2 linked regions of the Thermochromatium tepidum ATCC 43061 genome follow. The protein of the gene in region 1 interacts with the protein of each later gene in a pairwise test. Links are inferred from orthologs where the notes say so. Each region holds a gene or a part of one and is shown in the gene's direction. Other genes may lie near its edges. The genes, in order: acpP and bioH.

Region 1 (5,164 bases):
CACCTCCTCGGCCTCGATCCCGCTGGCGCTCGATCAGGGGGTGCGTGACGGGCGCATCCAGCGGGGCGAGACGCTGTTGATGGAGGCCTTCGGCGGCGGGTTCACCTGGGGTTCGGTGCTGGTCCGCTATTGAGTCCAGCCCGAGCCGGGCGCCTGGCCCCGATCACCGACCACTCACAACGATCAAAGGATGCTGCAAGGCCTATGACGCACTCACTGGCTGTCTTCTTCCCCGGGCAAGGCTCGCAATCGGTCGGCATGCTCGACGCGCTCGCCGAGGTCTATTCGAGTGTCAAGCACAGCTTCGAGGAGGCCTCAGACGCGCTCGGGCGCGATCTCTGGTCGCTGGTCACCCGGGGCCCAAAGGAGGATCTGGATCGCACCGAGAACACCCAGCCGGCGATGCTCGCCGCGGGTATCGCCGTCTGGCGCGTCTGGCAGCAGTCGGGCGGTCCACCGGCGACCCTGATGGCCGGACACAGTCTCGGTGAGTATACCGCCCTGGTCGCGGCGGGTGCCCTAGGCTTTGCCGAGGCTATCCGGCTCGCGTCCGATCGGGCGCGCTTCATGCAGGAGGCCGTGCCGGCGGGTGCGGGCGCCATGGCCGCCGTGCTCGGGCTGGCCGATGAGCAGGTCGTGGCACTCTGTGCCGAGCAGGCCCAGGGTGAGGTGCTCGCCGCCGTCAACTTCAACTCACCCGGTCAGGTCGTGATCGCAGGTGCGTCCACCGCCGTGGCGCGCGCCATCGAGGCCGCCAAGGCCGCCGGGGCCAAGCGCGCGCTCTTACTGCCCGTGAGCGTGCCCTCGCACTGCGCCCTGATGCGCCCGGCGGCCGAGCGCCTGGCCGAGCGCCTGGCCGAGGTAGCGCTGGCCATGCCGAGCGTGCCGGTGATCCACAATGTCACTGTCGCCCCGGCCGCAGACGTCGACTCGCTGCGTCGCCTGTTGGTCGAGCAGCTCTACAGCCCGGTACGCTGGGTGGAGACCATTGAGTCGGTGGTCGCACAGGGCGTGACGACCGCGCTCGAATGCGGTCCTGGCAAGGTCCTGACCGGGTTGAATAAACGCATCTCTGACCATCTAACGACGCTGCCCGTCTTCGATCCGAAGACGCTGGAGGCGGCACTGGAGGCAAGCTCGAATGCTTAAAGGTGAAATCGCACTGGTCACCGGCGCCTCGCGTGGGATCGGACGGGCCATCGCCCTGGCGCTGGCCGAGCAGGGGGCCACGGTCGTCGGCACCGCGACCACCGCGTCCGGTGCCCAGGCCATCGAACAGACTCTGACCGAGGCCGGCCATCCGGGACTGGGGCTGGTGCTGAATGTCGCAGATCCAATCTCGGTCGAGACGGCCCTGGCCCAGATCAGCGAGCGACTCGGCGCCCCGAGCATCCTGGTCAACAATGCCGGCATCACCCGCGACGCCCTCCTGATGCGCATGAAGGACGAGGACTGGGATGCGGTCATCGCCACCAACCTGACCGCGCTCTACCGGCTCTGCAAGGGCTGTCTGCGCGCCATGACCAAGGCGCGCAAGGGGCGCATCATCAACATCGCCTCGGTGGTCGGCGCCATGGGCAACGCCGGCCAGACCAACTATGCCGCCGCCAAGGCCGGGATGCTGGGGTTCACCAAGTCGCTGGCGCGCGAGGTCGGCGCGCGCGGGATCACGGTCAACTGTGTCGCACCCGGATTCATTGACACCGACATGACCAAGGATCTACCTGAGGCCCAGCGTCAGTCCTTGCTCGGTTCCATCCCGCTCGGGCGGCTCGGTCACCCTGAGGAGGTTGCAGCCGCGGTGGTCTTCCTGGCCTCGCCGGGTGCGGCCTACATCACCGGCGAGACTCTGCATGTCAACGGCGGCATGCACATGGCGTGAGGTCTTAGAGGTATTTTTCGTCATTCATTATTGCAAAACAAGACGTTAAATGCCGGAAATCGATGTGGATTCTGGCTTTCATCGCGTCTGGTTTGTCACTAGAATACGCCCTGGCCCAGGGGGGTCGATTTTTGTCATTCGATGAGGAATCAATCTTATGAGCAGCGTTGAAGAACGAGTTCGCAAAATCGTGGTGGACCAGCTGGGCGTGAAGGAAGAGGAAGTCACCCCAGAGGCGTCCTTCGTCGACGATCTGGGAGCGGACTCGCTCGACACCGTGGAACTGGTCATGGCCCTCGAAGAGGAGTTCGAGACCGAGATCCCGGACGAAGACGCCGAGAAGATCACCACGGTCCAGCAGGCCATCGACTACATCAAAGCGCACCAGGCCTGAGACTCGGTGCCTGAGCGAATCGATTTGACGCCAGACGCTGGGCTCCAGCCTTGACTGAAGGGCGCGGCATGGACCGGTCGAAGGTGGCGTTCTGAGCGACGATAGAGGTTAAGTGATGGCAGGCAGAAGGGTAGTAGTCACCGGGTTGGGTCTTGTGGCGCCGGTTGGTCTGGACGTCAAGTCCGCATGGGACAACATCCTCGCCGGAAAGAGCGGAATCAAACCGATCACCCATTTCGATATCGCCCCGTTCAGTACCCGCTTCGGCGGTCCGATCTATGGCTTCGATCCGAGCCCCTATGTCTCGGAAAAAGACGCCAAGAAGATGGACAAGTTCATCCATTATGGCCTGGCCGCCGGCTGTCAGGCCCTTGCCGATTCTGGTCTGGAGATCACGGAGTCCAACTGTCGGCGCATCGGTGTGGCCGTGGGCTCCGGCATCGGCGGTATCACGGGCATCGAGAACAACTACGAGGTCTATCGCGAGAAGGGGCCGCGCCGCATCTCGCCGTTCTTTGTGCCCGCCAACATCGTCAACATGGTGGCCGGCAACCTCTCGATCAAGTTCGGCCTCAAGGGCCCCAATTATTCGATCGTCTCGGCCTGTGCGACCGGCACCCACAACATCGGCGAGGCGGCGCTCATGATCCGTCATGGCTATGTCGATGTCATGTTGGCCGGTGGCGCCGAGATGGCGACCTCACCGGTTGGTATCGGTGGCTTTGCCGCCGCGCGTGCCCTCTCAACCCGCAATGACGACCCTGAGGGGGCCAGCCGCCCCTTCGACAAAGATCGCGACGGATTTGTATTGAGCGACGGTGCCGGGGTCGTAGTGCTCGAGGAATACGAGCATGCTCGAGCGCGGGGTGCCAACATCTATGCCGAGCTGATCGGTGTCGGTATGAACTCCGATGCCTATCACATGACGGCCCCTGCCGAGGACGGGGTAGGGGCGGCCGAGTGCATGCTCATGGCCCTGAACGACGCCGGTCTAAACCCGGACCAGGTCCAGTACATCAATGCCCATGGCACCTCGACCCCGGCGGGCGACATCGCCGAGACGCTCGCCATCAAGCGCGCCTTCGGCGATCATGCCTACAGACTCGCCGTCAGCTCCACCAAGTCAATGACCGGACACATGCTCGGCGCCGCCGGCGGCGCCGAGGCCATCTTCACCATCCTGGCCATCCGCGATCAGGTGGCGCCCCCGACCATCAACTATCACACCCCGGACCCGGACTGCGATCTAGATTATGTGCCCAACACCGCGCGTCAGATGCCGATCGAGGTGGCGCTCTCCAACTCGTTTGGCTTCGGCGGGACCAATGGGACGCTGATCTTCCGGCGCCTCTGACCCTGGTCCCGGAGACAGGGTCTAGGGGCGGTTGGGCAGGGCACGCAGACATGGTATGACCACAACGCTCGAAACCCCTGCCCCGTCTCGGATCCTGATCGACGGTCGGCCCGGTGATCGGCTCTCGGTCCTTGACCGGGCGCTCCACTATGGGGATGGTCTGTTTGAGACCATCCGCCTGGCCGCCGGCGCCCCCTGCCAGTGGCAGCGCCACATGGACCGATTGATCCTGGGCGCGGAGCGCCTCGGCATCGAGTCCCCCGAGACCGCCCTGCTGGCTGCCGAGGCGGCCGAGCTGATCGATGGCCAGGGGGAGGGCGTCCTCAAGCTGATCCTCTCGCGCGGGGACGGCGGACGCGGCTATGCCCCGCCGCCGTCTGCGCCACCCAGGCGTCTGCTCCTGATCTACCCCTTGCCACCCGCTCAGGGTCCTGACTGGCGTCGGGGCGTGGTCGTGCGCCATTGCCAGACCCCCGTCTCGATCAATCCATTACTCGCCGGGATCAAACACCTCAACCGTCTAGACTCGGTCCTGGCGCGTGCCGAGTGGAAGGATCCAGCCATCGCCGAGGGGCTCATGTTCGATGCCAACGGCGATCTGGTCGGCGGTACCATGACCAATGTCTTTTTGTGGGACGGTCGCTGTCTGATGACGCCGCCGGTCGATCGCAGTGGCATCGCCGGCACCGTGCGTGGTCTGACGCTGGAACTCGCGGCGCACCTGGGGATCGAGTGTCTGGTCATGCGCCTCGATCGGGCCGCGCTCGATCAGGCATGCGGGCTCTTTCTGACCAACTCGATCATCGGCGTCTGGCCGGTGCGCGCGTTGGAGGGACGCCGCTTCGATCTGGCGCTGCTGCCTTGGGACCTGCTCGATCGGCTGTATCAGGCCGCCTGTACGCCGGGGTGATCGGCCCAATGTCGAAACGTGTCCTCGTAGGGCTCATGCTCGTCGTCCTTGTGGCTGGCTTCTTGCTGGCCGGGGCCCTGTGGCGTGACTATCAGTGCTTTCTGTCGCAGACGATCCAGACCGACCAGGAGCGCGTTTTGTTCGATGTGCCACGCGGGACCTCCCTGCGCACCCTGGCAAGGCGTTTGCGCGAACAGGGTCTGATCGAACGTCCGATCTATTTCATCGCGATGGTCTATCTCCGGGGTGATCAGGGCCGGATCAAGGCCGGTGAGTATGCCTTCACGCGCGACATGACGCCGCCGCGCCTCCTGGAGTGGCTGACATCGGGTCGGGTGGTCGAATACAACCTCACCCTGGTCGAGGGCTGGACCTTCCGGCAGGCGCTGGCGGCGATCGACAGTCACGAGGTCTTTGCCGGTGGTCCCAGGCTCGCGGATCTCTCCGATGCCGAGATCATGGCCCGGCTCGGACGTCCTGAGGCGCATCCTGAGGGGCTGTTCTTCCCGGATACCTATCGCTTTACCCGTCAGACCAGTGCCCTGGACCTCCTCAGGCGCGCGCTCGCCCGGATGGAGACCATCCTGGCCGAGGAATGGGAACAGCGCGCGCCGAACCTGCCGA
Region 2 (10,210 bases), 1.0 Mb from region 1 along the record:
CGTCGCACCAATCACAAGAACCTGCATGTGCGCGGCTACAAGGAGAAGGGCAGCATCAACACGCCGCTCGAGCTGGCGATCAACAACGAGATCGACCGCTTTAGCCTGGCGATCGATGTCATCAACCGCGTACCGCGGCTCCAAGTTGCCGGGGCGCATGTGAAGGAGGCGCTGCGCGATCGGCAGATCGAGTGTCGCAACTATGCCTATGAGCACGGGATCGATAAGCCCGAGGTGGATGACTGGGTATGGCCGTTTTGAGCTCGCTCTCAGCACTCTAGGTCGCGATAGAAGTTTTCGGGCGGGCTGACGGCAAGTCTCTCAATCGCGGCTGAAGCCGCTCCTACAAAATCAATGAGTTACGTGAGAAGGTTTTGCCACAGATGGAATAAATCAGCGTTTCCCTAAGCGTGGCGCTGGATCTTGACCGGATCGACGAGACGGCGCACGGATTGGATCGCCGGACGTCGCGTTGAAACGACGCCCGAGATCAGGGCGTCCGCGCCACGACCCAGGCATCGACCCGTGCGGCACCGGCGTCGATCAACACCCGACTCAGTTCGGACAGGGTGCCGCCGGTCGTCATCACGTCATCGACGATGGCCAGATGCCGTCCCCTGAGATCCCCTTTGGTTTTGAAGGCGCCCCGGATGTTGCGCCGTCGGGCGCGCGCTGTCAGTGTGGTCTGGGGCGAGGTATCGCGGACGCGGGCGACGAGATCTGGCTCGATCGGAATGGACAGAACGCGGCCTGTAACGCGCGCGATCTCTAGCGCCTGGTTGTAGCCGCGCGTGCGCTGGCGGCGCGGATAGAGCGGCACTGGGACCAGCGCCTCGGGCCAGTCGCCCGCCGATTCGCGTATATGCTTGGCCAGACACTGACCCAAAAGCCGCGCGGCATTGAGCCGACCATGGAACTTGGCGCCCGTGATCAGGAAAGGCAATGCACCTTCGTAGCGAAAGGCGGCCAGACAGACTGCAAACGGCGGCGGACGGCGCGCGCAATCGCCGCAGACCGTCCCATCCGGAAGCTCAGCCAGGAGGGGGGAGCCACATCTGGCGCAGGCAGGGCGGTTGTAGGGCAGATCCAGCGCACAGCCGGCACAAAGGTCGCGCCCTCGATCGCCGGGCGCACCGCAGAGCAAGCAGGTCGGCGGGAACAGGCTGTCGAGCAGACTGTGGCCGATCCCAAGACCGAGTCTCCACACAGCGCTGCCTCCCATCGGTCATGACACCGGCGGAACCGACGTCAGGGGTTGTAAACCCTGAGAAGCAAAATCAGTTGACAACTCAGTCAACCCACTTAGAGTAATGGATTTTTCCATCTCGGGACCCAGGTCTCCGAGCATCCCAGGTTCTGCCCGCCTATGTCACAGCCCCAGACCACCGCCTTAAAGCCCCAGCCCATACCCCGTCACGACTGGTCGCTCGACGAGATCGAGGCGATCCTCGATCAGCCGTTCAATGACCTGCTGTTTGCAGCCCAGAGCGTCCATCGCGCCTCCTTCGACCCCAATACCATCCAGGTCAGCACCCTGCTGAGCATCAAGACCGGCGCCTGTCCCGAGGATTGCGGGTATTGCGGTCAGAGCGCCCACCATGCCACCGCGGTCGTGCCCGAGCGTCTCTTGTCGCTCGACACCGTACTGGAAGCCGCACGCACCGCCAAGGCGCAGGGCGCGACCCGTTTCTGCATGGGTGCGGCCTGGCGCAATCCGACCGACAGGCAGCTCGATCAGGTGATCGCGATGATCGAGGGTGTCCACGCCCTTGGGCTGGAGACCTGCGTCACCCTCGGGATGCTGACCGCCGACCAGGCCCGCCGGCTCAAGGACGCTGGACTCGACTATTACAACCACAACCTCGACACCTCGCCTGAGTTCTATGGCCAGGTCATCAGCACCCGCACCTATCAGGACCGACTCGATACCCTGGAGCACATCCGCGCGGTCGGACTCAAGACCTGTAGCGGCGGCATCCTCGGCATGGGCGAGTCGCGCCGTGATCGCGCCTCCATGCTGCGCCAGCTCGCCAACCTGCCGGCGCATCCCGAGTCCGTCCCCATCAACCTGCTGGTCCAGGTCGAGGGCACGCCGCTGTTCGGTAGCGACGCACTCGATCCCTTCGAGTTCGTGCGCGTGGTGGCGACGGCGCGGATCCTCATGCCGCGCTCGCATGTGCGCCTCTCGGCCGGACGCCACACGATGAGCGATGAACTCCAGGCACTCTGTTTCCTGGCCGGGGCCAACTCGATCTTTTACGGCGAGCGGCTGCTGACGACCCCCAATGCCGAATCCGAGCGCGACCGACGGCTATTCAAGCGTCTGGGCCTGAGCCTCGAGCCGGTCGAGGCCGAACGCACCGAGCCGGGCGCCTGTCACAAGACCAGCGAACACAGGATCCAGCTCTGAGGGGCGCGACATGGAGCAAACGCCCAGCAGCCACCCATCGCCCGAGACCGAACTGCGCCTACGACTTGAGGCGCTCCAGGCCCAGTCGCTCTATCGCCGTCGCCGGCTGCGCGATGGGCCACAACAGCCTCGGATGGGCATCGATGGCCGACCCATGCTGAGCTTTTGCAGCAACGACTATCTGGGTCTGGCCAATCACCCCGAGGTGATCGCGGCCCTGTGCGACGGGGCAAGACGCTGGGGCGTAGGCAGCGGCGCGGCGCATCTGGTCAACGGTCACAGCCGCTCACATCAGGCCCTGGAAGAGTCCCTGGCCGAGTTCAGTGGACGCCCGCGGGCACTCCTGTTCTCGACCGGTTACATGGCCAATCTGGGCATCATCAGCGCCCTGGCCGGACGCAACGACTGGGTGTTCGAGGACCGGTTCAATCACGCCTCGCTGCTCGACGGCGCCTTGTTGTCACGCGCCCGACTGTGTCGCTATCCGCATGCCGATACCCAGGCCCTGCAACGCCTGATCGCCAGCACACCCGCACGGCTCATCGTCACCGATGGCGTCTTCAGCATGGACGGGGATCTCGCCCCCCTGCCCGAGCTGGCCGCGATCGCGCGCGCCTCCGGGGCCTGGCTGATGGTCGATGACGCCCATGGCCTGGGCGTATTGGGACCCGAAGGGCGCGGCACCCTGGAGCACTTCGGGCTGGGCCCTAAGGAGGTGCCGATCCTGATGGGCACGCTCGGCAAGGCGTTCGGCACCTTCGGCGCCTTCGTCGCCGGCCCCGAGGAACTGATCGAGACCCTGATCCAGTCTGCACGCAGTTATCTCTACACCACGGCCACACCGCCGGCACTGGCCGAGGCCACGCTCGCGAGCCTCGCCATCGCCCGGCGCGAGCATTGGCGCCGCGAACGGCTTGCCGAGTGGATCGAGCGCTTTCGCACCGGGGCGGCCCGCCTCGGACTGAACCTGATGGACTCGCCGACCCCCATCCAGCCGCTCCTAGCCGGCAGTGCCGAACAGGCCCTGGCCTGGAGCGCCGCGCTTGAGTCCGAGGGCCTCCTGGTCACCGCCATCCGCCCCCCGACGGTCCCCGCAGGGACGGCGCGGTTGCGGATCACGCTCTCAGCCACGCACAGCGCCGAGGACATCGACCGACTCCTTGCAGCCCTGGCCAGATTGCCGCTAGCCGAGCCAACGCCCAGCCGCCCGTGATGAGGCCGCCGCGTGGTTCGGGGTGCCCGTCGGCAGGGGATGCCGCCGCCTCGAGGCGGTCATCAAGCCTCCAGAGATGGATTGACGGCGTCCCCCCGAGGACGGTGCCACGAACCACCCACGACCGCCCCAAGCAACCAGACCGAAACCACACCCGATGTCACAACAATCCGTTCTCAAGCCCCCTCCAACCCCCAAAACCACCGCCGACCTGGTCCTGCTCCACGGCTGGGGCATGAACTCAGCCGTTTGGAACGGCGTCCCCGAGCCGACCTGGAACGGCCTGACCCAACACCGCCTCGACCTGCCCGGACATGGTGACAGCCCCTTCCCCACCGGACGCGACTCACTCTGGGGCTGGGCCGAGGCCTGCCTGGACTCAGCCCCCGAGTGCGCCGTCTGGGTCGGCTGGTCGCTGGGCGGACTCATCGCCCTGGCCGCCGCCTTGCTTGCACCCAAGCGCGTCGCCGGACTGATCCTCCTGACCGCCACCCCACGCTTCACCCAGGCGAACGACTGGACGCCTGCCATGCCCGAGGCGACCCTGGTACGGTTCCACGATGGCCTGCTCGCCGACCCGAGCGGCACCCTGAACCGCTTCCTGACCCTACAAATGCGCGGCAGCGACCGCGTGCACGCGACCCTGCGCGCCCTCAAGCAGGAACTGGCCGCACGCCCTGAACCCAAGCCCGCTGCACTCGCCCTGGGCCTAGATCTGCTGCGCGAGGAAGACCTGCGCCCCCAGCTCCCCGACATCCGCTGCCCGACGCTCTGGCTGTTTGGCCAGAACGACACCCTGGTCCCGGCACGGGTCGCCGAGCGCATCGAGCGGCTGATGTCGGCGGCACAGACCGAGACCATCGCCGGCGCCGCCCATGCGCCTCACCTCTCGCACCCCCAGGAAACGGGTCAAACCATCCGCACCTTTCTAAACGCCCTTTGAACATCGCGACGTCAGCCCCCAAGATCGCCACCATGCACCCAATCGACAAGACCCGCGCCCGGCTCAGCTTCGAACGCGCCGCCGCCGACTACGACCGCGTCGCCGTGCTCCAACGCGAGATCGCCGACCGGTTGCTCGGACGGCTCGACTATATTCGACTCGCGCCCCAACGGATTCTCGACCTCGGCACCGGCACTGGCTATGCCATCGACCCACTCACCCGCCGCTATCCCAGGGCGCGCGTGCTGGCGCTGGACTTCGCCCAGGGGATGCTGCTCCAGGCACGCCGGCGCGGACGCTGGTGGCGTCGCCCGCTGTGCGTCTGCGCCGATGCCGAGTCGCTGCCGTTGGCCGATGGTGTGGTAGATCTGATCATCTCCAATGCCATGTTCCAGTGGTGCAACGACCTAGAGCGCACCTTCGGCGAATGCCGGCGGGTGCTGCGTCCAGGCGGACTGCTGCTCTTTACCACCTTTGGACCGGATACCCTCAAGGAGCTGCGCGCGGCCTGGGGCCAGGTCGACCGACATAGCCATGTTAGCCCCTTCCTGGACATGCACGACATCGGCGATGCCCTGGTGCGCGCCCGCTTCGCCGATCCGGTGATGGACGCCGATCGCCTGACCCTGACCTATGACAACGTCCAGGGTCTGATGCGGGATCTCAAGGCGCTCGGCGCGCGCAACGCCACGGCGGCGCGTCCGCGTGGATTGACCGGACGCGCACGCCTGGCCGCGCTCGCCGCCGCCTATGAGTGCTTCAGACGCGAGGGACGCCTGCCGGCCAGCTATGAGGTGCTCTATGGACATGCCTGGGCCCCTGAAGCCTCGGCTTCCAGACAGGTCAGCGGTGAGGTCGCCATCCCGGTCTCAGCGATCGGCGGACGCCGCCGGGCGGTCGCACCATGAGCGGATACTTCATCACGGGAACAGATACCGGCTGCGGCAAGACCGAGATCACCCTCGGGCTCATGGCCGCCCTGCAGATACGCGGACAGCGGGTACTGGGCATGAAACCGGTCGCAAGCGGCTGTGACCCGAGTCCCGATGGACTGCGCCATGCCGATGCCGAGCGTCTCCAGGCCCAGGGCACGTTCGCGGTCCCCTATGCCTTGGTCAATCCCTATGCCTTCCTGCCGCCGATCGCGCCACATCTGGCCGCCGAGCAGGCCGCGATCTCGATCGAACTCGAGCGCATCCGCGCGGCGCACGCCGAGCTGAGTCGGCAGGCCGACTGGGTGCTGGTCGAGGGCATCGGCGGCTGGCGCGTTCCACTGGGGCCCGAGTGCTTCGTCGGCGATATCCCGCGCACGCTTGGGCTGCCGGTGATCCTGGTGGTCGGGCTCAGGCTCGGCTGTCTCAATCATGCCCTGCTGACGGCTGAGTCGATCCAGGGAAGCGGTCTGGAACTGGCCGGCTGGATCGCCAATCAGGTGGATCCAGACCTGCTGGCCCCCGAGGCCAACCTGAAGACGCTCCAGACGCTGATCCAGGCCCCCTGTCTCGGCGCCGTCCCCTGGATGGACGCACCGGATGCGCGAGCCATCGCCGCCTGTCTCCAGGTGGGTCGCTGAAGGCCGCCAGGACGCTCGGCGTTTGCAGCCGGTCATCCTGAATACGGTTCGAGTTCGGGATTGCGGTATGCTGTCTGGCGCCTGTCAACACAGCCCCTGACTTCATCAGATGACTGCCCATCGCCCTCACTGGCTCGTACTCATCGCCGTGCTCTGGCTCGGTCTTGCACACGCGGCCCTGGCCGAGGACCCGGTCGTCCAGGTGCGCGCGCTCCCGCAGGCCAGTCTGCTGGTCAAGGAGCGCGGACGTGACCGGATCGCCTATCAGGCCGAGGTCGCGCGTATCCCGGCCTCGACCCTGAAGCTCCTGACCGCCTATGCGGCGCTCGAGAGCTGGGGACGCGATCATCGCTTCCACACCGACCTCTTCCAGGACGCCTCCGGCTGGCTCTGGGTCAAGGGGTACGCCGATCCCTATCTGGTCTCCGAAGAACTCGATCGCCTGGTCACGGCGATCAAACGGCAGGGTGTGCACCGGGTCGCTGGAATCGGTCTCGACGACAGTCTTTTCGATCCGGACCTCGAGATCGCTGGGCGCTCGACCTCGAGCAACCCCTATGACGCCCCGGTCACGGCCCTGGCGGCGAACTTCAACACCCTCAATCTGATCCGCGAGGGCGAACACATCCACAGCGCCGAGCCGCAGACGCCCCTGACCGCCACCGGCGAACGTCTCGGTCGCCTCGGACCCCAGGGTCAGCAGCGCATCAATCTGCGCGAACGCGCGCTCGCCCTGCGCTATTTCGGCGAACTGCTGGCCGCCAAGCTTAGGACCGCCGGCATCGAGGTCGGGGACAGACAGCAACTTGCCACTACACCGGGGACTGCCAAACGCCTCTTGCGCTACCAAAACAGCCGTACCCTGGCCGAGATGGTTGCGCCCATGCTCAAGTACTCCAATAACTTCATCGCCAACGCACTCTTCCTGCGTCTGGCCGCACCGGATGGACAGGGCCAGATCCGTCCGGGACAGGCGCAGCGCGCCCTGACCGACTTTGCCCGGCGGCGGTTCGGCTGGACCGGATTTACCATCGACGACGGCGCCGGTCTATCGCGCGCCAATCGCTTGAGCGCGCGCCAGCTCGTCGAGCTGCTCGAGGCCTTCGCGCCCTATCGCGACCTGATGCCCCAGCAGGACGACGACCCCAATGTCCGCGCCAAGACCGGCACCCTGAGCGGCATCAGCAGCTATGCCGGTTATGTCCGGCGCGGTGGCGTTTGGGAGCCATTTGCCCTACTCATCGAACAACCCGTGGCTTATGACCTCAGACGCCAGGTCGCCAGCCAGCTGGCGCGCTGAGCCGGATTGACGCATGTCGGTCACTCGATTCCATCCCGGCGTCGGTATCGCTCGCGGCTCCAGAGGCGCGCTTCACTGGGGCGCACTGCTGCTGGCTGGCGCGCTACTCACGGCCTGCGTGATCGGCCCCTCGCCGACGGGCACGGATTCGGCACGCTTGGATCCGAACGGCCTGATCAAGGGTGGCGCGATCCCCGGGGCTTCGGGCTATCCCAGCCTCGCGCCCTTGTTGCGCCAGGTGACACCCGCCGTCGTCAACATCACGGTCGACTCACGCATCCCGCGCGAGGAGCACCCCTTTCTCAACGACCCTGATTTCCGCCACTTCCTCGACCGCATGGGATTGCCCATCCCCGAGATCCCCCCTATCGAGCGTCGCCACAGTCAGGGGTCGGGCTTTATCGTCGACTCCGCGCGTGGCTATGTGATGACCAACGAGCATCTGCTCAAGGGCGCCACGCGCATCCAGGTCACACTCAAGGATCAGCGCAGCTTCGAGGCCCGAAGGCTCGGTGCCGACAGCGGTTCGGATCTGGCCATCCTTCAGATCCCGCCGGTCGCCATCCGTCCGCTGCCGCTCGGGGATTCGGACCGGCTGGAAGTCGGGGATTTCGTGGTCGCCATCGGCAACCCCTTTGGTCTTGGCCAGACGGCCACACTAGGGATCGTCAGTGCGCTGGGGCGCAGCGGTGTCGGCGGCAGCCGACTCGGCAAGCTGATCCAGACCGATGCCTCGATCAATCCGGGCAACTCGGGCGGTCCGCTCGTCAATCTGGCCGGCGAGGTCGTCGGCATCAACACCGCCCTGATCGGACCCACCGGGGGCAATGTCGGTATCGGCTTTGCCGTGCCCAGCAATCGCGCCCGCGCGGCACTGCGCGCCTTGACCGGTCAAGGTGAACCACGACCCTAGTCACTCGGCGACCTGGTTTGCACTCCACCATGGACTACTCTAGAGTTTGGGCTACTGCGGTTGACAAAGGGTTCATCTTGCATCGACAGGGTGTTACAGCAACGAGAAGCGTTCGATGGACAAGACAGAGACAACCCAGCCAGATTCATTGCGCCGGACCGCCGATACAGACGGCGCCACCCGTCCGGCTCAAGCGTCGGGCAGTGCCGAGCGATCCACGAATGCCGGGGAGGTGCTCCAGCGCTATCTCAAGGCCCAGGCCACCCAAATCTCCCGGATCATAGCCAGCCTCAACCAGTACCGTCAGGACCTCCAGAAGCTCGAGCTCTCGCTGATCGCGCGCATCGGCGATGTCGATGACGACCGGCGTCGCGCCGACACACGTCTGTTGCGCACGCTCCAGACCCAGCGCGACGAACTCGACAATCGACTGAAGCGTCATGGCTCACTCATGGCGATGCTGTTGTTGCTGTTCAGTTTGCTGGTGGCCGGGACGCTGATCTTCTTTCTCCTCAAGCTCAATGCCACCCAGCAGGCCTTCGAGACGCAGCTGACCGATCTGAAGAAAACCCTGGAACGAATTGACGCCTCGTCTCCTAACGAACCCGAGCCGCAGACACGCCTCCAACTCGATCGACTGTCCGCCGCCCTGGCCGAGATCTCTAAGTCCATCGAGCGATTGGACGAGGCGCCTCCGCTGGATCTGGACTTGCGTCTCCAGCCTGCCCCAAACCACGAACCTGAACCACCCAGCATCTCGCTGACCGAGCGAGAGACCGAGCGCACCCCGTCACCACAATCCGCAACCGAATTGGAACCGACCACAGACACGCGTGCGCCCGAGGGGACCGCGTCGGGCTCCGAGGCGCGAGACACCCCGACGGACGGTGCCGATTCATCCCCAAAACCAGAAATGGAGTCGAGTGCGTCTACCCCAGTTCACCCCGTTGCGGATTCTGAATCGTCCCGTGCGTCAGAGACCACGAACGCGGCAGGCCAGGCCGAGGCGGTCAGGGTCAAACCGAGCGCTTCGCTCGTGACCCGTCCGGTCCAGGTCGGAGATCGACCCTTTACGGTGCAGCTCATCGGCTTTCACAGCCTCGAAGCACTCGAACGCTTCGCCGCAGATCATGTGCTGCCAACGATCTATTACTATCGTCGGGAGACCTATCAAGGGCGCCCCTGGTTCGTCCTGATCCACAGTCTGCACGAGACCCGGGAGGCGGCCGAGGCCATCACCACCAGGCTACCGCCCGAACTGGCCAATCTGAACATCTGGATTCGCAAACTCAGGCCCGAAACAGAACTGACCGAGGTTCGGAGATCCGGAAACTGATCACGCACCTTGATGATTGATGAACGATGATCGCGCAGACCCGCTCTCAGATTCGAAGACAGGTCCGCGGCTATATTCATGAGCCGTTATCATCGAGGCCCATCGCAGCAGGGATTTCATCCATGGCCAAGCAGTCTCAAAAGACCAGCGTTCATTTCAGTAGCGACCTGGAAGCCATCCTCGATCGTGTCTATGGCAATAAATCCGATTCGACGTTGGATCGTGCCAAGACATCTATCCCGCCGCCGTTTGCGCGCAAGAATCCTGGCTCGCAGGAACTCAAGGAGGCACTCGCCGAGCTGCGCACCCGACGCGAGCGCGCCCAGGGCAGCCTGCGCATGCAAGAGGAGATCAACTATCTGCGCGAGCAGATCAGCGCGCTCCGTAAACTCGGTGATCAGATCGATCAGTTGCGCCAGCAGATCGCCGTCAAGGAGACCCAGGGACAGCCCTCGACGCTGTCTGAGGCGGGATGACGAAACCGGCTTGACAGTCTGAAGTGTGATGAATCAGTATCCGCTC

Evidence for each region.
Region 2: the proteins of acpP (region 1) and bioH interact in binary tests that used the Escherichia coli proteins (3 or more experiments, as listed by UniProt). The link is inferred for Thermochromatium tepidum ATCC 43061 from one-to-one orthologs.

What each region holds. Positions count from the first base shown.
Region 1 is NZ_CP039268.1:1,970,513-1,975,676, reverse strand. What follows is about bases 803-3,657. They hold acpP (acyl carrier protein), read left to right. Parts: upstream 803-2,039; coding sequence 2,040-2,276; downstream 2,277-3,657. Other genes in these bases: fabF (beta-ketoacyl-ACP synthase II), read left to right, coding at 2,392-3,630; fabG (3-oxoacyl-ACP reductase FabG), read left to right, coding at 1,142-1,882; fabD (ACP S-malonyltransferase), read left to right, coding at 803-1,149. Also shown: E6P07_RS09050 (beta-ketoacyl-ACP synthase III), read left to right, coding at 1-133; more of fabD, read left to right, coding at 205-802; pabC (aminodeoxychorismate lyase), read left to right, coding at 3,686-4,540; endolytic transglycosylase MltG, read left to right, coding at 4,549-5,164. UniProt on the Escherichia coli protein: Carrier of the growing fatty acid chain in fatty acid biosynthesis.
Region 2 is NZ_CP039268.1:957,851-968,060, reverse strand. What follows is about bases 2,734-5,673. They hold bioH (pimeloyl-ACP methyl ester esterase BioH), read left to right. Parts: upstream 2,734-3,780; coding sequence 3,781-4,566; downstream 4,567-5,673. Other genes in these bases: bioD (dethiobiotin synthase), read left to right, coding at 5,471-5,673; bioC (malonyl-ACP O-methyltransferase BioC), read left to right, coding at 4,599-5,474; bioF (8-amino-7-oxononanoate synthase), read left to right, coding at 2,734-3,623. Also shown: E6P07_RS04535 (phosphoketolase family protein), read left to right, coding at 1-261; E6P07_RS04530 (ComF family protein), read right to left, coding at 491-1,207; biotin synthase BioB, read left to right, coding at 1,367-2,410; more of bioF, read left to right, coding at 2,421-2,733; more of bioD, read left to right, coding at 5,674-6,139; E6P07_RS04500 (D-alanyl-D-alanine carboxypeptidase/D-alanyl-D-alanine-endopeptidase), read left to right, coding at 6,249-7,439; E6P07_RS04495 (trypsin-like peptidase domain-containing protein), read left to right, coding at 7,453-8,352; E6P07_RS04490 (SPOR domain-containing protein), read left to right, coding at 8,468-9,688; E6P07_RS04485 (hypothetical protein), read left to right, coding at 9,811-10,164. UniProt on the Escherichia coli protein: The physiological role of BioH is to remove the methyl group introduced by BioC when the pimeloyl moiety is complete. It allows to synthesize pimeloyl-ACP via the fatty acid synthetic pathway through the hydrolysis of the ester bonds of pimeloyl-ACP esters.